4 regions of the Paenibacillus sp. CH40 genome follow, and region 1 is predicted to be linked to each of the others. Evidence: riboswitches for the same ligand, from Rfam matches in the RefSeq annotation. Region 1 holds a riboswitch; each other region holds the start of a gene.
What was found. Region 1 has a riboswitch for thiamine pyrophosphate ahead of thiC (phosphomethylpyrimidine synthase ThiC). Riboswitches for the same ligand answer to the same signal wherever they lie in the genome.

Region 1 (4,203 bases):
ATTGAACTGATCCCGCCAGCGGAACTCGAAGCGCGCCTTGGACAAAGCATCATCCCGCTGCTGCGCCCGTGGATGCCCCTTTGCCAGATCGGCAGCATGTGCCGCAATTTTGTAGGTAATGACACCCTCGCGGACATCATCCTTATTGGGCAGACCCAAATGCTCCTTGGGTGTAACATAACACAGCATGGACGTCCCGAACCAACCGATCATCGCCGCCCCGATGGCTGAGGTAATATGATCATATCCGGGGGCAATATCCGTCGTGAGCGGTCCCAAGGTATAGAAAGGAGCTTCCTTACAAATCTCCATTTGTAAATCCACATTCTCTTTGATTTTATGCATAGGGACATGTCCCGGCCCTTCAATCATGACCTGAACATCATGCTTCCATGCGATTTGCGTTAGCTCGCCCAACGTTTCCAGCTCTGCAAACTGTGCTTCATCATTCGCATCATAGATACTACCTGGACGTAGACCATCCCCGAGAGAAAAGGCCACATCATAGGCTTTCATAATTTCGCAAATTTCTTCAAAATGTGTATACAAAAAATTCTCCTGATGGTGCGCAAGGCACCAGGCTGCCATGATTGACCCGCCCCGGGATACAATTCCCGTCATTCTATTCGCCGTCATCGGAATATACCGCAGCAATACACCCGCATGAATTGTAAAATAGTCCACTCCCTGCTCCGCCTGCTCAATCAGCGTATCGCGATACAACTCCCACGTCAGCGCCTCTGCTTCACCGTTCACCTTTTCAAGTGCCTGATACAGCGGTACAGTCCCAATCGGTACAGGAGAATTCCGAATGATCCATTCACGTGTTGTATGGATATTACGGCCTGTGGACAGGTCCATAACCGTATCCGAGCCCCAACGCACAGCCCAAGTCATTTTCTCCACTTCCTCCTCGATGGAGGAGGTAACCGCAGAATTACCAATGTTCGCATTGATCTTCACGTGAAAATGACGCCCAATGACCATTGGCTCACTTTCCGGGTGATTGATATTCGAAGGCAAAATGGCTCGTCCAGCCGCCAACTCCTGCCGTACAAACTCAGGCTCCACCCCTTCGCGGATCGCCGCAAATTCCATTTCGGGCGTAATGATCCCTTGCCGCGCATAATGCATTTGCGTCACTGTACGCCCTTGCGAAGCACGAAGCGGACGATTGGTCACGCCGGGAAATTCCACTGTCTCCCGTTTGGAGCCAGGTTTCAGTCCATTATCCTCCGGCTTGACGGCGCGTCCCTCGTAAGCCTCCACATCGCCCCGTTCCAGTGCCCAAGCTCGCCGTAATGGAGGCAGGCCCTGACGGATATTGACCTGATAGGCTTCGTCGGTCATGGGACCGCTTGTATCATATACACGCAATGGCTCATGATGCTCCGTGCCCTGCGGCGTATGTGTAGGATGAAGAGCAATTTCCCGCTCTGGCACGGCAATGTCCGGCCGCGAGCCTTGAATATATACCTTACGGCTTCCTGGAAAGGGCGTTACCCCACTGGCTTGCTCCCCGTTTGTCTTCTCTACCTCAACTTCTTTTGTTCCTACCAATCTTACTTCTGCTGATTTCAATTCTGTTCCTTTTGTTCCTTCTGCCTCTGTCGGCTTCATTGTCCATTCCTCCCGTTTCGATGAAATGACACACCGATCCGGAACCATTCCCAGGGTGGCGCTGATCTATGCAAAAAAGCCGGTTCCCCAGGGAACCGGCTAATCTAACGAGGCAGCTATCCAGACAATGCGCATATGGAATAATCCATTCCAATGCGCCACTGTAGACAGCAGCCGCGTATACATTTCAATGGCCGATTACTTCCCTACGCTGGTATGATCCAGATCAGGTGCAAAGGGTCCGGAATCTTGCACGATTCCATCTCAGCCCGGCATTACAGGCTCCCCCAGTAACTGTGATACTTCTTTTCACATGAGGCGGATATAACAGACATCCGCCTTCCTTACCAGACTACTTCAAATTTATGGCTTTGGCAACCCTTTTAGGTTCCATTTACCAAGGAGACGTTCCCCATCAACTCACTCTGCTTGCTTCAACTGTGTTCATTCTTGTTACGGGAGCATAAGCCCCATTTCCTTCGCCGCTTCGATCAAAATCGGAGCAAAGTCATGTAGCGTCTCGGGTGCAAGTCGACTGACCGGGCCGGATACAGATAAAGCCGCAGTGACCTGTCCCTTCCGGTTCACAATTGGCGCTGCCACAGCAGCAGCCCCTGGCTCCCGTTCTTCATAGCTGGTCGCATAGCCCTTCTCGCGAATGTCCTGCAGCTGGGCTTTATAGACCTCCGGGTCTACTGAGGGCGGCCATTCATCCCCGCTTAGCAGGGCTTCCAGCTCCTGCAGCGGCATAAAGGCCGCCAGCACCTTGCTGGAGGCCCCTACAGCCAGCGGCATACGCGCACCTACAGGCGCGACTCTGCGGATCGCCTGATTGCTCTGCACGGCTTGTATCCGGATACGCATGCTACCGTCCCGTAAGTACAAGCTGACCGTCTCGCCCAGACGGTCACGTAGTCCTTCCATTGCAGGTTGTAACAACACCGCCGGCTCGTCACTTTGGGACAAATGCGTGGATAGCTCCCAAATGCGGAAGCCAAGTCGATATTTTTCCGTTTCGGCATTCCGAACGACAAAGCCCCGATCCTCCAACGTAGTCAGCAGCCGATGAACCGTGCTTTTATGTAGACCAATTTTGGAGGCAATCTCCGTCAGGCCAAGATCCGAATTTGCGGTAAAACACAGCAGTATATCAAGTGCACGCTCTACAGCGCGAACGGTTAATTTACGGTCTTCCATCGTGAACCGCTCCTCTTGTATCCATATTCGTTTCACACTATGAAACATGGTTACATAAATTATATAGAATAGTCGCGGCTACTGTAAACCGATGTTTTTGTGACAACCATATTACAGAACGAGAACAAACATCGACAATTCTTTGCATCATTTTTACTTTTCCGGTTCAGGCGTTGACTTTGGATAATCCCCATCATACGATAATAGGTATCTATACGGATCTACACTACTATTTTCAAGTGGAATTATACCTAAATTCTATGAAATGAAGATCAATTTTATATAAGGAGGCTCTTACATGATTTCGACATCCCAGCGCAACGCTCAGCTACAGACCGCTGTTCAGGAGCCGTCCACCCCACTCTTTAATCCCCGTCTGCTGCGGTTCAAGCACGTTGTGATTGCTCTGCTGCTGTCGGTCGTCTTTTTTCTGTTGTTTTGTTTTATTGCCTTGCATGCTTACATCGCATGGGTACTTACGAATCCCACCGTTGCACCACTGTACTCTAATCCGATGCAGGCCAAAAGCATGCCTTATGAGGAAGTCAGATTCCCTGCCAAGGATGGTAGCCGCATGGTACAAGGCTGGTATATCCCGGCGGATCAATCACGGAAAACGATTATTTTCAGCCATGGTTATGGGGCTAACCGCGAAGAAAGCTGGATTCCCATGTATGATCTGGCGCATTATGCCCACAGTTTGAACTTTAATGTGGTCATGTTCGATTATGGATTTGCGTCACAAAACAGCAAAGCAGTCGCAACCGGAGGCAAAGCAGAATCCCAACAGCTCCTCGGAGCAATTCAGCTTGCGAAGCAACGCGGCTCGTCGGAGATTATCGTATGGGGCTTCTCCATGGGGGCAGGAACCGCTCTTCAGGCGGGCTTGCAAACCAAGGATGTGGACGCAATGATTTTGGACAGCACCTTCCTGCTGGAACCGGATACGCTGTACCATAACATTCACAATCAAATTAATCTGCCAAGGCATCCGTCTTTGGAAATTCTAGAGTTGCTGTTTCCAGTTTTGAACGGTACCAGCTTGCATCAGATTCCATATCAGGAGGTTAAAAAGGAAAACTATCCGTTCCCGATCATGTTTGTGCATGGTACACAGGATGAAAAGGCTCCTTATCCCATTGCGGAAAAGCTCGCTGCCAATCAGACTAACCCGCTTTCCAGTGTATGGATTGTCAAAAACGGGATACATGAGCTTATTTTCAGAGAGCACCCTCGTGAATATTTGCGACGGGTATCGACGTTTCTAAGCAGTGTACAGGAGCTGGAGGATAAGAAAATCGTCGCTGATGCCCACAAACAAACGACTACGAAGTAAAAAATTATTTTTCGAAGAACTGTATTCTATTCTTCGCCTTGAAGAAGCCT
Region 2 (4,203 bases), on a different contig from region 1:
GCTCCAATCCGAACTGTACGAGCATCCGATCCACCCGCTCCCGGCACTGTTCAGCACTAAACAAGCTCTTCGGTAACGAATACTCTAGTTCCTTTCGTACGGTATGCGCTACGAATTGCAGCTCGGGATTTTGAAATGCGAACCCGATACGCTCTGCCAGTTGTTCCGTACTGCCTGCCTCAATTCCGCGCACGCTATAACGTCCCTGTGTGCGAAGTAAACGCATCATGGAGAGCAGCAGCGAGCTTTTGCCAGCCCCGTTTTCACCGACCACGCCAATCCAGTCGCCAGGCTTCACCTGCGCATGCTCCACATAAATCACTGGACTTAAACTGCGGAGGCCGCTAAAATGTTCCAGCTCCAGCAAATCAGTCCCCGCACCACTCTGTTGTGTCACTGATTCACTCCAACGTGGCGAAGACGATTCATTCCATACTCCCGGGTACCACACGCCATACTCGGACAATGCCTGCCGATGCACATGAAATACTTCTTCCGCCCTTCCATCCGCAATGATCTCCCCTTGAGCAGAAAGCACTACAATCCGATCCACATCGTGGACGATTTCATTAATTTTATGCTCTACGATCACCAGCGTTTGGTCTACCGAAATGTTGCGAATGGTATCCCATACCTGTGTGGTGCCTTCCTCGTCCAACAAAGCCGTGGGCTCATCCAAAAAAAGCACTTCTGGCTCCATAGCCAGCACAGACGCAATCGCCAGACGCTGCTTCATTCCCTGTGACATGTTGCCAATGGGCATGTGTATATCATCCGTCGATAGACCAACCTGTATCAGCAGCTCGCGAATACGGGATTGCATCTGTTCCCGGGGAATCTGATTATTTTCCAACACAAAAGCCAGTTCCTCGTCTGCATATGACATACAGAACTGCGTATCAGGATCTTGAAATACAATACCTGAGACACTTGGGATTACAGCAGCATCGCATTTCATGGGCACTTCTATCGTGCGTGGAATCAGACCGCTTAACACTTGGAGCAGTGTTGATTTACCGCATCCACTCGGTCCCAGTAGCAGCAGCTTTTCCCCCTTGTGGACAGACAAAGACATATTGTGAAAAAGCAGCTCTTGCTCACCAGGGAATTTCAACCGTAGACGGGTGATCGAAGCCACCACATCTTCGGTTGCCCGGCTCATCAATCCAGCCCCTTATAATCTTGTTCCGTTGCAGGTCTCAAACTTTGTGTAACTCCGGTTACCTCCAATGCCTTAGCCAGATAGAACGCGAATACCCCGGCAATCACAATACTGCCAATCATCCGAAATCCAATATACAAAACATAGTTCCAGGTCGATAGCTGATCAATATACCCGTAACTGAAGTCTAAAATCAGAGAAGTGACAGCCGCCCCGGCCGCAGCTAACGAAGCAACCCACAGGTTTGCGTTCCGATACAGAAAAGCTGCAAAAAACAGCTCCGCTCCCAAGCCTTGCAGCAGGCCATAGTACAAGGTGGACATGCCCCATTCGCTTCCCAAAAAAGCGCTGACCGTTGCCGCTGCCACCTCTGCCAAAATCGCAACACCCGGCTTGCGAATGATGAGATAAGCAAACGTGCCTGCCATAAACCACATGCCATACATCAGTTGCTCGGCGTGTAGACCAAATGGTTTCATCAAATCATAGGCAGGTCCCCATATTTTGTAGACCAACCCGAACACAACAGATATCACAATCGTGACCAAAATATCAGTCAGCTTCAACCCTTTGGACGCTCTTACAGCAGTATTCATTATTGCGTGCTCCCCTTTTTCCTTATAATTGGCCTCTTGGCCATAAAAAAAGCTTGTCTGGAGCTGAATCTCCAGGCAAGCTTTATGCGCAGTAAAAGGTGAAGCACCATACAAAACATCATTCGTCGATATGCCTTATATAACCAGTAGTCTAAGCTACTACACTGATACCAAGCCAAAGTCAGGGTCAAGGTAAAATGCTAGGACATACATTGAATCTATCGACAACCGCAAAACAAGCGGCATTCCTGTATAGTGTTCTTGGTTTCTCTACGCTGGCATTACCCAGATCAGATTTTACGGTCAGTGGCAAGGGCCACCCTCTCAGCCTGACTTTCTCAAGCTCCCGACAATGCTCTTTTAATTCACTATAATATATACCACATCTATGGCTTTGACAATCCTATAATCCGAAGAAACGTTTGGCTGTCTCCGTCGTCGCGATTTCGATCTCCATCATGCTTCGACCTGTACATTCGGCAACCGTAGCAGCAATATGAGCGAGATACACGGGCTCATTACGCCCTTCTTTGGGCTTCACGGGCAAATTACGCGGGGTCAAAAATGGAGCATCCGTTTCAATCATCAGACGGTCCAAGGGAATATCTCTGACCAGTTCACGCAGATGTTTGCCACGCCGTTCGTCGCAAATCCAGCCGGTGATCCCGATATACAGTCCCATTTCTACATACGTATGCAATTCCTGTTCAGTGCCAGTAAAACAATGCACTACCGCTTTATCCACAAGCCCTTGATACTCCCGAAGCATAGCGACAAAGTCCTCATGTGCATCTCGTTCATGCAGAAATAACGGCATATTCAGCTCACCCGCCAGTTGGATTTGCTCCCCAAACCATCGACGCTGCACATCACGTGGCGAAAAATCACGGTTATAGTCCAATCCGCATTCCCCTATGGATACAACCTGCGGCTGACCTGCCAACTGGCGGAGCTGCTGAATCGTGTCTGCGTTGCAGTCTTTGGCATCATGGGGATGCACGCCAGCTGTCGCATACAGCTTGCCCGGATAACGTGCTGCATACTGAGAAGCCTCCCGACTGCTGCGGACACTGGTCCCGGTAATAATCAGCGGTGAAATTCCTACAGCCGCGGCTCTCTCTACCACCTGTTCCCGATCTGCATGAAACGAACGGTGCATCAAGTTCACACCAATATCAATTAACGGTGTACCCCTTTCCATCTCAATCCCTCCTTCGCAAACTACAATCTCGGATCAATCGGCTCCGATTCCAGCGATAGCGCGGCAAGGACGCATTCATGAATACGATCTACCGTATCCTTGCGGACAAAACGTTCCACGCCTTCCATACCAAGCGCTCCTTCCATCAGGGCATGACGCTCCTTTTTGTTCGTTCGACGCTGCTTCAGACGCTTTAAATTCTCAGGGGCAAGATAGTCCATACCGTAAATGATGTACAAATACTTCCGGCCTCTCACCTTGATTGCAGGCTGAATCATCTTGTCCCGATTTTTCATCAAAAAGCGTTCCGGTTTGATCACAATCCCCTCATGACCATCCTCTGTCATCTCGTTCCACCAGCGAATGACCTCTTCCTCGCTTGCTTCGTCCGTGATCACGCGATACTCTGTCTCCATAAACAGGGAAGACAGCCCAGCCAGCTCACGGTTTTGCTCCATATGCCAAATATGAGAATGGTCGAAAAAAGTCTTTCCGCTGTGTGCCAGCGTATGGAACGGTGCGATACGAATTTCATCCAGACCGTCCACATCCCAGCAATATTTTTGAAAAGCCTCTTGAAACGTTACGGCATTCGCGTACTTCTGTTCCATTTCCTCCAACCAGTCTCCAACCTCTCGGCCTGCAACCTCTGCCTGCTTCAGCTTGTCTACCAGCTTACTGCGATCCAGCAGAGCTGCTTCCCCCACATGGGCATACTGTGCAGCAATCAGTTCCCGAGCCTTGAGATTCCACGGTACAATTTCCGCATCCAGCAACACAAAATCCGTCTGGTTCCGTTCAAAATATCCAGTAGTCCGTAGATCCACATTCAGCTTCTCCAGCACTTGCTTCCCAAGGCTTTGTTCAAAGAAAGCTCTCCCGCTCCGACTGTAGATCGTGCCCAATGTCGGGTAGCCTACATATTGAACAGCAGCCTGTTCGTTTTTGAATAATAGCAAAATAGCCCGGCTACCCATATGTTTTTTCTCGGCCACCATCGTTTGTACTCCTTGCCCACGATAATAAGCCAGCGCCTCACGTGGATGCTCCAGATATCCTGCCTCTGCAGACACCGCTGGAGCAGGACTCATCGTCGGTGGAATATACACCAGCTCCTCCATGGGTACAGTCACATGTGACACGGTATCTATAGCGGATTTGATCCATTCTCCTTGTACGCGCACTTCGCCATACGATTCCGTCAGCACACTGTAACCAGCGATGAGCTTGCGTAAATTCGGCGG
Region 3 (4,203 bases), on a different contig from region 1:
TTTTCACTAGCTTTCAACGTTTCAAAAGGGTCAGGTAGCAGTGTCTTGCTATCCCCAATGACTTCCACCTTTATCATATCGCACAGGCCGGAGGCTTTTGCCAATTGGGCAATACGAATCGCCTCCTCTGCTGTTGTAGCCCCTGCTGTGTTGGGAAGAAGTGTATACCGGCTCAAATCCAGCATATCGAGAAAATGCTGCTTATCCCGTTCCTCCAAGTTCAATCTCCGTACAGCAAACGTCAATATTTCCGTCTCAGCAGCCTCTACGGCTTGGGATTGGATATCCAGATCAGAGAATTTTCCTGTTCCCAACAACAACCTCGAGGTAAAAGATGCTTTTCCAATGGTTAACATAATCAACCGCCTCCCACAAAATGTACAATCTCTAGGCAATCTCCATCCTTCAGTACCGCTTCATCATGATCTTCACGGCTCAATATATGCCGGTTCAGCTCCACCACTACGGTTTTCACCTTTACATCAAGCTCATGTAGCAATTGATTCACATGAGTGATTCGATTAGAAAAGGTCATGCTCTGGCCGTTAATCGTCAGCTTCATAAGCTTTTCTCCTTGAGGAGCTCAGAAGAAAAACTACTTATCCCAAGTTCTGCTGCACCAGCCCCATTAAGCATAGCTGCCATCGCACGCCCGGTAGCATCACTCAGCAGGACACCGTTGCGATAATGCCCGACTGCAGCATATACGCCCTCGACCCCAGGAACAGTGCCTATAAAAGGGTGACCTGATGCAGCCTGCGGACGTAAGCCTGCCCAAGTGCGTATAAAAGAAGCTTCACGGACGCGCGGCAGCCAGGCAGAGGCACGTGCCAGCAAGCCCTCCAAGCCTCCTACGGTCACTTGTTCGTCATATTGATGCGGAAGGCTCGTTGCCCCAATCCAAAGCTCGTTATTCTGTTTAGGCACGAGGTAAATATCATCAGCATAAATGGTGTATTCTAATGGGTGATCCTTCAAGGAGACCGCTACCGCTTCGCCCTTGACCGGATAAAGTGGATATTCAAACCCAACCTGCGCCAGTAATTTCATGCTATCCAAGCCTCCAGCAATAATGACCTGATCGCAGGAAAAAAAGCCGCTATCTGTTCGGACACCGCAAACTCGACCATCCTGAATGATCAGTTGCTCTGCCCGTGTACCAGACCATACCGTTGCTCCCAGCACCGCAGCAGCACCTGCATAAGCACGACAAAGCTGGACAGGAGCCACTTGTGTCTCCTTTGAACGATATATTGCTCCGATCGCTTGTTCATCCAAACCTGGAATTCGTCGGGCCAATTCCCTCGCATCCCACCAGATAGGACAATCATCCTCTCGCGTTTTAGCAGCTTTCCAGCGTTTTTGGCCTTCGGTTTCCGTACGGAAAGGGGTCACAAATCCTTCTGTACGGAATTCCACCGAAATACCCGACAAACGCTCCAGATCACAGACAAGCTCAGGGAATGCATCTCGACTTTTGCGAGCAAATCGTGCCAGCTCAGAGTCGGTGAACTCTTCACTTTCCGCTGCCAGCATTCCAACTGCTGCTCCTGAGGCTCCCTCACCCGGGATCAATCGTTCCAGCATGATCGTACTTCTTCCCTCCTTGGCCACATGATAAGCAATGGAACTGCCGATGACACCTCCACCTATGACCAAGCATTCAGCATGTCCTATCGCTCTTGCCTCTGTGTGTATCTTTAGCATTTGTTCCGTGTCTCCTCTCCATAAACATTCTGCTTTCAGCTTGCCTCTACTCTCGTTTTCTCGCTACAGGCTGTGAACTACAAGATCTGCCATTCGCCTATATTCCATCGCAGCTGCAACGGGCGACTCAGCCTCCCATATACCAGACATCACCGCAATTCCGCTTGCTCCGGCCATATAAAGCTCCGGGATATGGTGCGGTTGTATGCCGCCCAGCGCGATCACCGGAATGTTCGACAGCCTGCAAATATGTTCAAGCTGAGCTAAACCCCGCGGTACAATACCGGGCTTACAATGGGTCTCATATACGTGACCATAAAGTACATAGTCTGCTCCTGCCTGCTCGGCAGTCTGCGCCTCCTCCAAGGAATGCACAGACACTCCACAGCGTGTACTCTTTGAAAGTAGGCTTTTCACATCCACAACACGTAATCCATTAGCTGGTAGCTGGACGGTTCCAACCAAAGTAAGTAAAGCTACATCCACACGATCATTTACTACAATTTGTTGCAAAGGAACTTCCTGCTCCACCATGCTGCGAGTCAAAGAAAGCAATGCAGAGGCACCATTCTGTTTTAAACGTGCGTGTACATAATGAACATACGGACAAATCATAGCAGCCACTCGGGCGGCTTGTGCAAAAGTGCCCTTTTCCATCGAAATTGCGTGTAATTCGATTTTGTCTTCACCTCACATTGGATTAAAGGATCTAAGCTTAGCAGCCACGTCTACCAGCAGTAATGAAAGGGGATTGTATGTGAATCCGTCTACGGAAGCTCGAACAACTTAAAATGAACGAAACGCAAAAAAACCACTTCCCCAAGGAAGTGGTTTAACGAACGTCCAATAATCGAACGGACCATGATATCCGTATACGTGTATCGTCCCACGCACAAACAAAATAAAGATGGTGTTGCCTTGTTTGTACGGCGCTCACTTCCCTACGCTGGCATAACCCAGATCAGGTGCAAAGGGTCCGAAATCCATTTATTCCGTCTCAGCCGCATCGGCGGCTCCCCTAGTGTGACTATTTTATTGTATAAGCTATAGATAGCTTAGCATATTTTCCTAATTCTGCAAACCCCACTTCGTGTGAAATATGCAGAACTGGATTTAACTGATTTTAGTTAACTTTACTTGACCACTCTTCCACATTCCACGTTTTGGTTACCCAATCCTCGTAAAAGTCCGGTTCGTGAGATACAAGCAATACCGTCCCTTTGTATTCCTTCAAGGCACGTTTCAGCTCATCCTTTGCTTTTACATCCAAGTGGTTGGTAGGCTCATCGAACAATACCCAGTTGCTTTCACGCATTAACAGTTTGCAAAGACGGACTTTAGCCTGTTCTCCACCACTAAGCGCAGATAGCGGACGTGTGATATGCTCATTTTTCAAACCGCAGCGCGCCAAATGCGCTCGTACTTCATGCTGGTTCAAATGCGGAAATTCATTCCACACATCGTCAATCGGTGTAATTTTCTCTGCCTTTACTTCCTGCTCAAAATAAGCGGGCTGCAAAAAATCACCTTGATAGGTTTTTCCACTGATTGGCGGAATTTTTCCCAATATGGTTTTGAGCAATGTCGATTTACCGACACCGTTGTAGCCGACAATTGCAATTTTTTCGCCACGTTCAATCGTCATGGACATCTTAGGCAAAAGGGCATGTGTATAACCAATCTCAAAATCAATACCCTCAAATACCGTCTTTCCGCTTGCACGTGCCTCTTTGAATTGAAAGGTTGGTTTTGCGGCTTCTTCAGGCTTATCAATACGTTCGATCCGATCAAGCTGCTTTTCACGGCTCTTTGCTCGGCCTGAGGTAGAAGCACGCGCTTTATTACGCTGAATAAAATCTTCCTGTTTCTTAATAAAGTCCTGTTGCTTCTCATAAGCATCAATATGCTGAGCTTTGTTCAGATCCGCCATTTCAAGAAACTTTTCATAGTTAGCTGAATAACGGGTCATCTTGGCAAATTCAAGATGGTAAATAACATTAACGACCTGGTTCATAAACTCAGTATCATGTGAAATAAGGATAAAAGCATAGGGATAATCCTTCAAATAGCGCGTAAGCCATTCAATATGCTCTACATCCAAATAGTTGGTAGGCTCATCCAACAGCAGGACATTCGGCTTTTCCAACAGCAACTTGGCAAGAAGCACTTTTGTTCGTTGCCCGCCGCTAAGTGCAGATACATCCCGATCCAGTCCTATGGCCGACAGACCTAGTCCATTCGCCATTTCTTCAACCTTCACATCAATGAGGTAAAAATCCCCCATATCCAGTTGCTCCTGAATTTCACCCATCTGTTCCAGCAACACTTCCAACTCTTCAGGAGAAGCATCCCCCATTTTGTCAGTAATCTGCATCATTTCCTTTTCCAATTCCAACAAAGGAAGAAAGGCGTCTTTTAATACATCACGTACCGTTTTGCCCGGTGTCAGCTTGGTGTGCTGATCCAAATAACCGTAACGTACACGTGGAGTCCATT
Region 4 (4,203 bases), on a different contig from region 1:
ACTTTCAGCAACTCGTCGAGCTCGCCCTCCATGGTCGTATCCAATGGATTCACCTGATGTTTGACGCCGGAGCGCTGAATGACCTCAATCGCCTTATCTACATACGGGTAAGAGTCCTCGTTATTAGGAGTTTTAGGGATTACTTGAATACTGAGCAGTGTGTTAGCCATGAAATTCACCTGTCCTTTATTGTGGAGTTGTTTTGAGAAAATAGGGTGGTTTAAAGCGGGTGAGACCGCTTCGCGTTTCATTTGATCTTACGATCGCTGTTGCCGTGGGATTCTTTGAATAAATTTTAAAAGGTAAGAATCCCACGGCAAAGGCGAACGCTGCGCTTCTCCAGATTCAAATGAACCGCTACGCTGCCAACCGCCTTAAAAAGCACCTTATTTTTAAAGCTAGGTTGTACGTTATTTTGTATTTTTCTCACATAAGCGTACCTGCTTTTGCGCTTAGACACTATGAGACTAAAGAATAAACCAAGTGGAACGAGAACGAAGTGGGCGGAATGGTGCTGTACAAGCGTTAGCGTTCGCCTTTGTACCCAGATTTCAACCTCTGGATATTCATAAAAGAAATCTGGGTACAACAGCGATGGGAAGCACCATCCGACTGCGTAGTGGCGCTTCGTTCACTTCTCTAGTTCAGTCTTATTTAGTGTTTTAACAAATGATCAACGCTTGGGCAAGAAGTCGTTTGTGAAGGCTTTATCGACTTCCAAAGGCTTGCTGAGCAGCTTGCGTTCGTACATCCAGTCCGAATAGTTTTGCCATACCTCCGCTTTTTGCACACCCCATTGCGCGGCATCGTCCTGATAACGCGGGCTTAGCCATTTTTGGCTGGCAAGTACCAGTTTTTTATCCAGCTCCGGTACAGCTTTGCTTAAGATGTTCGCGGCTTCTTCTGGATGGGCGATAGTGTATTCATAGCCTTGTGCGGTAGCGTCCATGAACGCTTTGACTAGCTCTGGATCATTTTTTATTGTCTGTTCGTTGCTCACAATTACAGGTGTATAGTAATCGAGGCTTTTGGAATAATCTTTTACATACAGCATATCCAATGGCTCACCTCGAAGCTGGGCCTCAATTCCGGTCCATGCGTAGAAAATCCAGGCAAAGTCGATATCCCGCTTCACGGCTGTAAAATAGTCTGCATTGCCCATGTTGACGATCTTCACTTTGCTCACATCGCCTTTGTCTGAATCCATGATGGATTTCATGACCGCTTCTTCTACGGGAGAGCCCCAACCGCCGTATTTTTTACCTTCAAAATCTTTCGGGCTCTTAATTCCGCGATCTACCGGGGCTGCGAAGCCTGAGGTATTATGCTGAATCACCGCAGCGATGGATACAAGCGGCACGCCTTGCGTACGAGCCTGTGTGACGCCTTCTTGGTAGCTGATACCAAAAGGTGCAGCATTAGAGGCAACCATTTGATCGGCTCCGCCTGAACCAGGTTGAATAATTTGGACATTCAAACCCGCTTTTTCGTAAAATCCTTTGTCCTTGGCAACATAGAGTCCCGTATGATTCGTATTGGGTGTCCAATCGAGCACGACTTTAACATCTTTGAGCTCCTTTGCCGGAGTAGACGTTTGAGTGTTGGTAGCGGGAGCCGCTTCTTGGGATGTGGAGGGACTTCCACCGCAAGCGGTCAGGGTCAGGGCCATGAGCCACAGACTGATCAGTCCCAGGCTTAACATTTTCATGCGCTTCATCGTTGTGTTCTCTCCTTTAATTACCCGTTATCCGTCCAATCAGACAGCTTATGTTCCCCATTTTCATAAAAATAACATCTGCCGGACGCAATCTTTCCAACAACTTAATCTTCAACAAAAAAAGCGCCCCGAGGTTCCGGGACGCTTGCGCTTGTATATACCAAAGTAAGGGATGGTCCTATGTAAAAAAGGCACATCTTGCTTAAGCATTCCTACGCTGGCATTACCCAGATCAGGTTGTAAGGGTCAGTGTCTTGGGACACACTCTCAGCCGGCCGATTCCAGCACCCCTGGCATTGTATGGTTTAATGGGTTCATTTATTCGGGTTTACTACGACGATTATATGCCTTGAATGCGGGTCTGTCCAGCATGGAGGAAGAGATGGCGGTTCATTTGCCGAACGACAGGGTACACTTTTACTGTGAGCTTTGATCTGAAAATGAGCATGCATCAATCCGATCTGATCGGGTCATGTTATTTTCAGAACAGCTGCGCAGGTAGGTTCAGATGGGCTGGTGCCCAATGGCATGGCCGTAGAGAATTCTAATTCGTGAAAAGGAGTTGTTGTACTGTGGGTAAAACGGAAACATTGGATCGTAGCCAACTAGAACAAGCCATTGTGAAGGCTTTGGATAACAACAAATTTTGCTCGTTAGGTACGGTAGAGGGTGGCAAACCGAAAGTACGCTATATGGCCCTTTTTAACGATGGAATGAACATTCATCTGGCGACAGATCGTAAAACGCATAAAGTGGATGAGCTAAAGGATAATCCGAATGCTTATCTACTGCTGGGTTATGAAGTTGGCGGTACCAAGGAAGTCGTAGAAGTGGAGGCTACTGTCCAGATTACAGCTGATGAGGGGCTACGCAAACAAGTGTGGAACGATTCCTTGAAGGAATGGTTTTCCGGACCGGATGATCCCGATTATGTCATTCTGGACGTGAATCCGACTCGCATTGAGTATGTGGGTCAGCAAACGGAGCGCCAAGTGTGGAATAAATAACGAGAATATAAATGGATAAACCAGTGAATCTCCGAGTTTTTTAGGAGGTGTGCTGGTTTTTTTGTTTTTGAGAGAATTAATTATTTTTTCATAAATAATTTAAGTGAATGACTACTCTTTTGTCTGGCGTTGGATTAAAATAGAAATGGTGGGTTCAAGGCTTACATATATGTGCAAAAGTATGTATATGAGGCATACACCTTAATGAGGAGGGGTATATTTTGTTATTTCGTAAAAATTGGTTTAAAGGGTTTACAGCAACAGTTGTAGCTTGTAGCATGCTGGTGTTTTCAGCCGCTCCAACCTGGGCAGCTAGCAATTCTCGCGATAGCGCTACAGTGAATTTGCGGATCATGGAAACAACGGATATTCATGCATCCCTGATGAACTACGATTACTATTCGGACAAAGAAACCAACGAATATGGCCTGATTAGCACAGCCAGTTTGATCCAACAGGCGCGTAGTGAAACGAGAAACAGCATGCTGTTCGATAACGGTGATTTGCTGCAGGGCAATCCATTAGGCGATTATATGGCCAGAAATAAAACCTTCGAGAAAGAGGGCGGTGTCCATCCGGTCTACAAGATGATGAACTTGATGGGCTATGATGCGGCGACAGTGGGCAACCACGAATTCAACTACGGCCTCGACTTTCTGGAGAAATCGCTCAAGGGAGCCGATTTTCCTTACGTAAATGCGAATGTTTATGTTGATAAGGGGGGGCAAGCTACTAAAAATTATTTTACCCCTTATCGAATTCTTGATAAAACGGTAACGGATGAGAAAGGTGAAGAGCATGCGCTCAGAGTGGGTGTCATCGGCTTGGTCACACCTCAAATTATGCAGTGGGATGAAGCCAATTTAAAGGATAAGGTCGTTACGAAGGATATTGTGGAAACGGCGAAAAAGTTTATTCCTCAAATGAAAACAGAAGGTGCTGACATTATTGTCGTGCTTGCGCATACGGGTTATGAGGATGTGCCACAAACGCCAATGATGGAGAATGCCGTTAAATATTTGAGCCAGGTGGACGGAATTAACGCTATTCTGTTTGGGCATGCTCATAAATCTTTCCCTGGCCCTGATTTTAAAGAAATGAGCGGCGTAGATCTGGATAAGGGAACCATTAATGGCGTGCCGGCCGTGGAAGCTTCTTCATGGGGCAAGGATCTGGGAATTATTGACCTGAGCCTGGAAAAGAAAAAAGATGAGTGGCACGTAACGAATTCTCAGTCTGAAGTGCGTCCGGTTGTGAGTACCACAAACCAGGCTGTGCAGTTTACTCCTGACTACAAACTGACAGATTCGATCAAGGAAGAGCATAAAGGAACGCTGGATTATATTCGTCAACCTGTTGGAACAACGACTGCACCGATTACCAGCTATTTTGCATTAGTGCAGGACGACCCTTCCATTCAAATCGTGACGAATGCACAGAAATGGTATGTTCAAAACCATCTTAAAGGAACTGAATACG

Region 2: another riboswitch for thiamine pyrophosphate. It lies ahead of NLX73_RS20290 (ECF transporter S component); the one in region 1 lies ahead of thiC (phosphomethylpyrimidine synthase ThiC).
Region 3: another riboswitch for thiamine pyrophosphate. It lies ahead of NLX73_RS05005 (thiamine phosphate synthase); the one in region 1 lies ahead of thiC (phosphomethylpyrimidine synthase ThiC).
Region 4: another riboswitch for thiamine pyrophosphate. It lies ahead of NLX73_RS17910 (ABC transporter substrate-binding protein); the one in region 1 lies ahead of thiC (phosphomethylpyrimidine synthase ThiC).

Annotation. Positions count from the first base shown of each region.
Region 1 covers NZ_JANAVQ010000010.1:104,824-109,026, reverse strand. The annotation lists gene thiC (phosphomethylpyrimidine synthase ThiC) at 1-1,620, opposite strand, end outside; TPP riboswitch at 1,807-1,919, opposite strand; gene NLX73_RS22380 (IclR family transcriptional regulator) at 2,074-2,817, opposite strand; gene NLX73_RS22375 (alpha/beta hydrolase) at 3,116-4,153, shown strand.
Region 2 covers NZ_JANAVQ010000008.1:72,289-76,491, forward strand. The annotation lists gene NLX73_RS20285 (ABC transporter ATP-binding protein) at 1-1,162, opposite strand, end outside; gene NLX73_RS20290 (ECF transporter S component) at 1,162-1,758, opposite strand; TPP riboswitch at 2,008-2,117, opposite strand; gene NLX73_RS20295 (TatD family hydrolase) at 2,162-2,959, opposite strand; gene NLX73_RS20300 (polynucleotide kinase-phosphatase) at 2,980-4,203, opposite strand, start outside.
Region 3 covers NZ_JANAVQ010000001.1:1,137,124-1,141,326, reverse strand. The annotation lists gene NLX73_RS05020 (thiazole synthase) at 1-356, opposite strand, end outside; gene thiS (sulfur carrier protein ThiS) at 359-562, opposite strand; gene thiO (glycine oxidase ThiO) at 559-1,707, opposite strand; gene NLX73_RS05005 (thiamine phosphate synthase) at 1,771-2,364, opposite strand; TPP riboswitch at 2,629-2,737, opposite strand; gene NLX73_RS05000 (ABC-F family ATP-binding cassette domain-containing protein) at 2,831-4,203, opposite strand, start outside.
Region 4 covers NZ_JANAVQ010000006.1:53,272-57,474, forward strand. The annotation lists gene NLX73_RS17900 (MTH1187 family thiamine-binding protein) at 1-170, opposite strand, end outside; gene NLX73_RS25005 (hypothetical protein) at 296-430, opposite strand; gene NLX73_RS17905 (hypothetical protein) at 484-666, shown strand; gene NLX73_RS17910 (ABC transporter substrate-binding protein) at 674-1,717, opposite strand; TPP riboswitch at 1,910-2,019, opposite strand; gene NLX73_RS17915 (pyridoxamine 5'-phosphate oxidase family protein) at 2,290-2,724, shown strand; gene NLX73_RS17920 (bifunctional 2',3'-cyclic-nucleotide 2'-phosphodiesterase/3'-nucleotidase) at 2,946-4,203, shown strand, end outside.